DNA from 2 places in the Alkaliphilus sp. B6464 genome. Region 2 is predicted to be linked to the other one. Evidence: riboswitches for the same ligand, from Rfam matches in the RefSeq annotation. Region 2 holds a riboswitch; the other holds the start of a gene.
What was found. Region 2 has a riboswitch for lysine ahead of HYG84_RS01020 (APC family permease). Riboswitches for the same ligand answer to the same signal wherever they lie in the genome.
Positions count from the first base shown of each region.

Region 1: it holds a riboswitch for lysine, as region 2 does, so the genes downstream of both, HYG84_RS06710 (Na+/H+ antiporter NhaC family protein) here and HYG84_RS01020 (APC family permease) in region 2, are expected to answer to the same signal.

Region 1 is NZ_CP058557.1:1,383,285-1,388,241, reverse strand. It holds gene HYG84_RS06720 (sensor histidine kinase) at 1-420, opposite strand, end outside; gene HYG84_RS06715 (response regulator transcription factor) at 410-1,105, opposite strand; gene HYG84_RS06710 (Na+/H+ antiporter NhaC family protein) at 1,402-3,129, opposite strand; lysine riboswitch at 3,272-3,449, opposite strand; gene HYG84_RS06705 (M3 family oligoendopeptidase) at 3,693-4,957, shown strand, end outside.
Region 2 is NZ_CP058557.1:213,820-218,776, forward strand. It holds gene HYG84_RS01000 (ABC transporter permease subunit) at 1-331, opposite strand, end outside; gene HYG84_RS01005 (ABC transporter ATP-binding protein) at 337-1,212, opposite strand; gene HYG84_RS01010 (hypothetical protein) at 1,213-1,959, opposite strand; gene HYG84_RS01015 (RNA polymerase sigma factor) at 1,961-2,506, opposite strand; lysine riboswitch at 2,918-3,100, shown strand; gene HYG84_RS01020 (APC family permease) at 3,351-4,724, shown strand; gene HYG84_RS01025 (amidohydrolase) at 4,746-4,957, shown strand, end outside.

The DNA.
Region 1 (4,957 bases), 1.2 Mb from region 2:
AAGAGCCTTTGTTTTCCCATTCCATCTATTCAGTACATGTTTAATATATTCTTCCAATTCTATTCTACCATACTCTTCTTCCCATATTATTTCATGCTTATCGTCGTACCTAGCCTGTATATAGTCAGTTAAGTCTTGTACAATGTTTCTAGCATAGTAATCTATAGATTCTGCTCCATTTGAATAGTCTACAACAGGATCTCTATTCAGCTTAGATAAATAGCTATCAGTTGCAGATGCTACCACCATTGCACTTAGAAGACAAACTATAAAAGTAGCCATTAATTGCATACGTACACTCTTTCCAACTCGCTCCCTTACTAATGAGATAACATTGTCTAGAGTAGTACATAGCTTTCTAACTGGCGAAAACATTTTACGAAGTAATCTAAATCTAGGTTTTTTAGGCTTAACTTTCAATTTTATATCCTACCCCCCATACAGTTTTTATATATCGAGGACTTCTGGGATTTTCTTCGATCTTCTCCCTAATTTTTCTTACATGTACCATTACAGTGTTAGTGGAGTCAAAAAAATCCTCCTTCCAAACCTTTTCATAGATCTTCTCCATACTAAAAACCATACCTCTATTTCTAGCTAATAGTTCTAATATATCGAATTCTCTAGGTGTGAGTTTAACATCCTTACCATTTATTTTAACTTCATGAGTAGATACATTAATTACTAAATCGTCAATTTCTATTTCCTCGCCTGTAGTTGTAGCTATACTATTAAGCTTTGTATATCTTCTAATTTGAGATTTAGCCCGTGCAATTAACTCCAATGGATTAAATGGTTTTGTTATATAGTCATCTGCACCAGTAGTTAACCCAAATATTTTATCCATATCTTCTGCCTTTGCAGAAAGCATTATAATAGGCACATTGTTTTCTTCTCTAATCTTCATACAAGCCTTTATACCATCCATTTTAGGCATCATAATATCTAGTATAATAAGATGAACTTTTTCTTTTTCTAGTATGTCTAAGGCTTCTATACCATCAGATGCTTTAATAACATCAAAGCCCTCATTTTTTAGGTAAATCTCTATTAGATCCCTTATTTCCTTCTCGTCATCTACAACAAGTATTTTTTCCTTTGCCATAAGTAACCCTTCCTTCTACTCTATGCTAACTATATTATAGCTAAAAGTCCTTAACAAATGATAGTTAAAATCTTAAAAAAAGCTTAAAATTCTGCTGTTGCTTTCATAGTAAAGCTTCATGTCGCACTTAAAATTATATTAATTTTCAAGTACTCAAAATGTTTACATCCTCCAGTTTTTCAATAGGTTAATAATACTAGAAATACTGGAGATCTTTACAAATAGAGGCTACCTCTTTTCTAGAAGGTAGCCTCTATTTTTAATTGTTATTTTATAATCTGTAGTATCCTATGTTTCTATGCAGCTTTAACTTCTTCTGGTACTTCAGGAGATTCACCAAAGAAGTATACAGTAGCCCATACCGCGACCATAGCTACTGGTAGCACTATAAAAATTGGTAATCCTAATCCTGCTGGGATATATCCAAATACTATTGTAATTGCGCCTACAGTAAGAGAATACAAAAGCTGAGTTTTTACGTGATCAATATGATCGCAACCACTACCCATAGAGGATAAAATAGTTGAATCTGATATTGGAGAGCAATGATCTCCAAAAATAGATCCTGTCAGTACTGCTCCAACGCTAATCACAATAAAGGTTGCATCTGGTGATATAGCATGAGCCAATGGAATAGCTAATGGCATTAATATTCCCATTGTTCCATATGAAGTTCCTGTTGCAAATGAAATAATTGAACCTAATATAAAAATAATAGAAGGTAGTAAAAACTTTGGAATAGTATTTGATAGTGTAGATACTAAAAATGCTGCTGTCCCAAGTTCTTTAACAACACTACTTAATGACCAAGCTAATAGTAGAATAACCCCTGTAATTACTAAAGATTTCATACCCTCTACCCAAACTTCAAGTGCTTCTGAGACAGTAAGAATTTTTTGTCCAGCAGCCATTATAACAGCTACAATACTTGCAAGTAATGCTGCCTGAAATAAAACGATACTAGCATCAGAGTTACCAAATGTTTCTCTAATAGATGCAAATGATAATGGAGAACTTTTTAATAGTTCAATAAGAGCTGCATCTTCTCCACCCATTATAGCTTTATATCCATCAAAATAAAAACCTACAAATGCAAAAACTATTAAAGTACCTATAGGAATAATAGCATTCCAAATGCTTAATTTAATTCCTTCTTTAGGCTCTAAGGATTTATCCTCAGAAAATGCTGCAACTTGAGAGCTGTCAGCCATTACTTTTCCAGTAGTTCTTGCTCTTCTTTCAGCCTTAAGCATTGGACCAAATTCTTTTACCAAAACAGCTGTAATAACTACGAATAATAGCATTAATATATTATAGAATCTGTAAGGAATAGTAGAAATAAATATACCATAAGCATTAACCTCTTGACCAATAGATAAATATCCATCCCTTATTAAACTTATTTCAAGTCCTATCCATGTAGATATTAAAGCAATACCTGCAATAGGTGCTGCTGTAGCATCAACGACAAAAGCTAATTTTTCTCTTGAAATCTTCATTTTATCAGTAATAGGTCTCATAATCGGTCCGACGATTAATGAGTTTGCATAGTCATCAAAGAATACTAAAAGCCCCATTAACCAGGTAATAATCTGAGCACTAGTAGGAGACTTCGCCTTTTTAGCTAAGCTTTCGGCAATAGCTTTTGCTCCTCCCATTTTACTAACTAAAGCTATTAGTCCACCAATAGTTAAACATTGAAGAATAACACCTGCATTCCATGGATCTGATAGTGATTCTATAACCCTGTTAATAATATCTAAAAACCCATTAACAAATGCTGGTCCTACATTAAAACCATTCAATTGTAATAAAAACGTTCCCGAGAATACACCAATAAATAATGATAAGATAACATTTTTTGTAATGAATGCTAATATAATAGCAATCAGTGGGGGAATAATTGTCCAAACACCAAACCTAGCAGCATTTGTTTCTGCTACAGTTGGTTCTGCAAAAGCAGTAATAGATAGTAATAAAGTAAAAACTAGAGTGGTAATTGCGATAAGATTTTTCCTTTTCATTTTCTTCTCCTCCTTAATTTTGTGTAGTGACTAAACGGTTAGGAGGGAGAACTCTTCAACAAAACAAAAAGCCTTAAGCTTTTTTCACTCAAGACTTTTCAAACATAGACAATAATAAATTATGTCTATTTTATGTTTTAGTTTGAATGATAGCTCCCCACAAATAGGTTATTTGTGACAATCTTACATATATTATATGCAAGACCAGTTATATGGCCCTTTAGCTTAAACCATATACTTCGGCAATCTTTCCTTTCCTATCGTATCATCGTGCTTACCTCCACAATAGTACTATTAAAGATTGCGCCTCTACCTTTAATTATTCACTTTGCACTTATTTAAACATTATGCACCATTTTGCTTATTTAGTCAATAGGTAGATTATTTTTTGTATATTTCTAATAATTTCTAAGTATATTATAAAGTTATAGATATTTTAAACATAAAATTTGAAATAAAATATATTAGACTATCGAAATATATTGAATTCGAAATGAATAAAGTGTATTATGATAATAGCCGAATTTTCCAAATATTTTATTCAAATCAAAAGGGGGATTATTATGCGTTGGAGTTTAAATGAGCTTTACACATCCTTTGAATCAACAGAATTTAGAAATGATATGGATAAGTGTAACGAATATATTCAAGAATTAATTATTTGGGTAAAAAAGGAGTTACAAAGTACTGAAGGAGCAAAAGAAAAAATAGAAAACTATGTTAAAAAGCAACAAGAGTTTGGTAGCATATATATTAGATTAATAAGCTATTCTGTGCTTATATCTAGTGTAGATGCCAAAAATGAAACTGCTCTTAAAATAGCAGATCAACTTCAAAGTAAGGCTTCAAATTTAGCAGAAGCAACTGTTCAATTTGAAAAATGGCTTGGTAATATAGAAAATATTGAAGAAATAATACAGTCTTCTCCTCTTTTAAAGGAACATCAATTCTACTTAGAGGATATTATGCTAAATAATCAGTATCTTCTGAGCGAAAAGGAAGAAATATTAATTTCTAAAATGAGCCAAACAGGAGCAAAGGCGTGGACTAAATTACAACAATTATTATCCTCTACCCTACTTGTAGATATTACAATAGATGGAGAAGAGAAACAGCTTCCTCTACCTGTGGTTAGAAACATGGCCTATAGTGCTGATGCCACTACAAGAAAAACAGCCTACGAAGCAGAATTAAAATCCTATTTAAAAATTGAAGAAAGCTCAGCAGCTGCATTAAATGGTATTAAGGGTGAATCAATTACGATCTCACAAAAACGTGGCTTTGCATCTCCTCTAGAGCAAGCGGTTATTACATCTAGGATGAATAGAGAAACCTTAGATGCAATGCTAACTGCTATGAAGGAAAGCCTACCATTCTTTCACCAATATTATCGTAAAAAAGGAGAGCTATTAGGACATAGTAATGGACTACCTTTCTATGATATGTTTGCACCAATTGGAAATGTAGGTATGGAGTTTACATATGAAGAAGCACAGAAGTATATCGTGGATAATTTTAATACCTTTAGCAAAGAGCTCGGGGATTTTGCACAAAAAGCCTTTGATAAAAACTGGATAGATGCAGAGCCACGAATTGGTAAAAGAGGTGGCGCCTTCTGCTCTAATTTACACCCTATTAAAGAAAGTAGAATTTTAGCTAACTTTGATGGTAGTTTCAGTAATATGACTACATTAGCTCACGAGTTAGGTCATGGTTATCATGGGCACTGCCTGAAAAACGCAAGTCTATTGAACAGTCGTTACCCAATGCCACTTGCAGAAACTGCATCTATATTTGCTGAAACTATTATTATAAATGGGGCATTAAA
Region 2 (4,957 bases):
ACTCTACTTCTTCTTTATTGTAAATATCTTCAATATAGAGGCTTTCCCCAAAAATCTCTGCCACGCTACTATAGTTTTTTGATGTCTTTTCATATGTTATTTCATTTAGTTTTTTTAGTTCACCATCATAATGCTCTTTGAAATTATCCACCATTTCATCATCTATTTTATAGCCAAACTTACTTACAATCTTATTTAATACCTGTAAATCATCTTTAAAATATGAGTTTTGAAATATAATAACAGAATTAAATATAAGAAATATAAGTAAAAGTCCTATTATAGCTGGAGAAGTTACGGCCTTTTTAAATTCATTTTTTCTTATACCCATAGCCCTTACTCCTTTACTAAAGCTTCATCTTTATAAACATAAAGAAATACATCTTCTATACTTGGATTTACATGTATCCAAGTATCCTCTAATTTGCTTTCAGATATAAATCTGATTTTCATTTTGCCATCTTCCTGCTTCTCAGATAGTGAAAAATGCTGTTGTCTAAAGTTTAAAACTTGATCAAATTCAATTTCTGTTTCGTAGACCATTCCATCGAGAATTTTGCATATATTTTTTAAATTATCTTTATATAGAACTACCCTATCTTTTATCATAATTATTTCATTGGCTATTGACTCTATATCAGAAACAATATGGGTAGAAAGAATAACTATTCGTTCTCTAGATAAGTCTGTTAATAAATTTCTAAATCGTACTCTTTCCTTTGGATCTAATCCAGCAGTAGGCTCGTCTAATATAAGAATCTTAGGATCGTTTAGCATAGCTTGAGCTATACCAACTCTTTGAATCATTCCACCTGAAAATTTCCTCATTTTTTTATCTGCTACATTTTCAAGTCCAACCAATTTTAAAAGTTCATTTATCTTTTCATCAGAATTTTTTCTATCCATTCCTTTCAATGCAGATAAATAGTGAAGAAATTTTCTAGGGCTATAGCTTTTATAATAGCCAAAGTCTTGAGGCAAGTAACCTAATATATCTCTATAATTGTCACCCATTTTTAAAATATCTGCGCCATTATAAAGTATTTCTCCTCCATTTGGAAAAAGTAAGGTAGTCAACATTTTAATTAAGGTAGTCTTACCCGCTCCATTTGGTGCTAATAATCCATAAACACCATTTGTAAATTCAAGATTTATATCTTTAAGAACTGAAAATTTCCCATAGCTTTTACTTACGTTATTTACCATTAACATTTAAATCACCCCTTCTATATTTCTAAAACTAATAAGTGCTTTAATATTTTTTATATAAATAAATAGAGAAATAACAGTTACAGCTAACCATGTATATATAGAAATATTGCTTAATAGTTGAGCATACAAATTAATATCAAATATACATAAGGCTAAATTGGCAATTATCCAACCTAATACAATAAAATATTTTGTAAATTTTGATTGAAGTTTTGTAATTGTAAATAGAAAAACTGTAGAGAATAAAAATAGTGATGATATTGAAATTGCAAATGCTCTTAAAAAGCTTAGATTTGTATATATAGATATAATTGCATATACAAATAAAAAGTTAACTAAAATGCATATAGTACTGAATACAAGCATTCTAAAAGCAGATATTTGATACATATTATACTTACATGTCATTTCTATTTCATAAGTTCCATTCTGCCTTGCACTAATAAAGGATGAAATTGACATCACTAAATACAATATAGGTGAAACTGTAAACAAATAGGCATATATACCCCCAGTTTTAGCAATATTATATATATTGCTATTAGTAATCGTAAAAAATAAAATAGAAGATACTAATAAAATAGTAAACATAATTTCTAGGCCGTCACGAAATAAATATCTAATTCCTATATGCTTGTACATATTTTTTAAATAAGAATAGAAAGATTCTTTTTGATATAAACCTTTTGCTACAATAGTATCTATTTCGGCCTTTATTGTTCTTTCATCAGGCATATCTATTCTCATGCTATACCACCTCAAGATCCTTTCTAATTTTTCTAAGCATTGAGTAATACTTTGTTTTGACTGTGGACTCAGATATTTGCAATGTATTTGATATTTCTAAAAAAGTATAATCTGCAAAAAGCTTTAAGCGAAATATTTGTTGGTTTGCAGCATCAAATCTATTTACCATGTCAATTATCTTTTTAACCTCTTCCTTATTTTCTACTGTAACTTCTATATTTTCCTCATCATATATGCTAAAATCGTCAATAGAAACTGCTATACTAGTATATTTGTAATATTTTGAACGATAATAATCTACTATACGATAAGTTGCTATTCTATATAGCCAAGTTCGAAAAGAAGCTTTCTTTTCATCATAACTATATATTGCCTTTAACATGCTTATAAAAATTTCCTGAGTCAAATCCATAGATAACTCTTTATCAACTGTCTGTTTGTATGCATATGAATATATTTCTTCGTAATATATAGAAACAAGCTCATTAGCTGCAGCTTTACTTGATTTCTTTTTTATTTTTTTTATTAGTCTCTTATCTCTATCCATAGTTCACCACTTATCCATATGTTTTAGAAAAATTATAGATGTATTTTTTACTCTATTATTATATTCGTAATAAATTTATAAATAGTTTTAGTTTTATTTTAAATTTTATTTTAATAGAATTATAGTCCATATAACCTTATGATATAGACTATAACAAAATAATCTTTCTCAAATATAACAGTTTTAAAAGATCTGCTTTTATCTTGACAGGAATACGGAAAAAGTGAAACCTTTTCCTATAGTAGAAATTGGATAGCCCTTCAGCTACTCTATCTGCTTCTATAGCAGTTTGTTGAATCGAAAATTCCTCTTATCTACTATGTTTAAAAAAAATTTCGCTAGGTTGACAAAGTATAAATACCATGCTATTATGATAAAAATCGACAATTTCATAAAAATCCTCATCCTTACGGGTGAGGTAGAGGCGCGGTTGCTAATAGTAACTATATCGAGGTCGAAAACCTATGACATATAGCGAAAGGAGCCATCGCCGAAGCATCAGATCTCAAAATCTGGTGCTGGGTCTGTATCAAATAGGTACAGGACTGTCATCATTGTATTTGCTCAATACTTTGATGTTGTGCTATCTCACACTGAGCCAGAAAGGAGAGAGGAATGTCTTTAGCTTTGCTATACGCATATAAGCACCTGACAAACCTGTTAGGTGTTTTTTTTGTATAAAAAAGTAAAAAGCTCTTACTATTAAGGGTTTTTAAAGAAATAGAATGTTAGTAATATTTTAAGCACTTAAAATTTAAAAGCTTAGGTTTTTAAATTGAGTGCGCCATGAGTCAATGGGATAGCATTAGACGAATTTTTTATTTTTTTATATAGGAGGATATATATGACTGATAACTTAAGTGAAGTGAATAAAACAACGGATTCTGGTTTTAAAAAAGAAATTAGTTTATTTGGTGGAGTCAGCATTTTAGGGGGTATCATGGTAGGGTCAGGAATTTTTTATCTAGGATCATATGTATTAATGAGAACTGGAATGAGTCTTGGCTTAGCTTTATTGAGCTGGATTTTAGGAGGCTTAGTTTCCTTACTAGGTGGAATTTGTTATGCAGAACTAGGTGCTTCGGATCCTCGTGCTGGTGGCTTGACTGTATATTTAAGTAATGCCTATTCACCTATAGTTGGCTTTTTAGCTGGGTTTAATAATTGGTTAATCGCTGGTCCTGGGTCTATTGCTGCAATAGCAATTGCCTTGCCAAGTGCTTTAACTATTATAATGCCAATGGGAGAATGGACAATTAAAATCTTTGCTATAGTCTTAATCATAGGATTAACTATTGTTAACTATTTTGGTGTTAAAGCTGGATCTAAGCTACAAAACCTTTCTATGATTGCAAAATTAATCCCTATTGGAATCATAATGATTTTAGGCCTTTTATTTGGAAAAGTATCTCCAGATCTAAGTTTAACTCCTAAAACAGTTGATGTAAGCTTTGGCTCAATTATTAGTATGATAGCTTTTGCTGTAGTTGCAAGTTTATGGGCATATGAAGGATGGACTAATTTAAATACTGTAGCTGAAGAAGTAAAGAATCCTAAGAAAAATCTGCCTCTTGCTATTGTGATTTCTATTGTTTCAATAACAATACTATACACATTATTTAATTATTCTATATATAAGGTTATACCTTTTAATGAAATTGAAAACCTTTTAGCAAATAATGAATATTATTTAGGAACCTATGCAGCAGAGAAACTGATGGGAAAGACTGGTAGTATTCTAGTTGTAATAGGTATGGTAATAGCTATGTTTGGAGCTTTGAATGGCTGTATACTGGCCTTTCCAAGAATGTATTATGCAATGAGTGAAGAGGGCCATTTCTTTAAAAGCTTTAAAAAACTGCATCCTAAATATAAAGTACCTTATGCTCCTTTAATTGTTCAATGTATAATATCCATAATGTTGGTGCTATTAAGAAACTTAAATCAACTAACTTCTTTAGTTATATTCTCAGGAATGATGTTTAACACTTTAGGTGTATATGCAGTTATGATTTACAGAAGAAAATACCCTAAGCTAGAAAGACCTTATAAAGTAATTGGTTATCCTATTACAGTAATATTAACAACTTTTATATTCGTAGGATTAATGATTAATACATTTATTGAAGATCCACAAACCTCAATTATTGGTTTAGCTGTACCAGCTGTTGGTATATTATTTTACTTTTATTTTAATAGAAAAAATAAGGCTGCATAAAAAATATAAGGAGATGATCTTTTGAAAACAATTTTAAAAAATGGTAAGATTTATGTTGAAAAAAATAATTTTCAAGAAGCAATCTTAATTGAGGATGGAGTTATTACTAAGGTTGGTACGAATGAAGATATACTTAGAAGTGATGCCGATAATATTATAGACCTTCAGTGGAAAACTGTTTTACCAGGTTTTAATGACAGCCACCTACATATTTCATGGGTAGGCGATGCTAT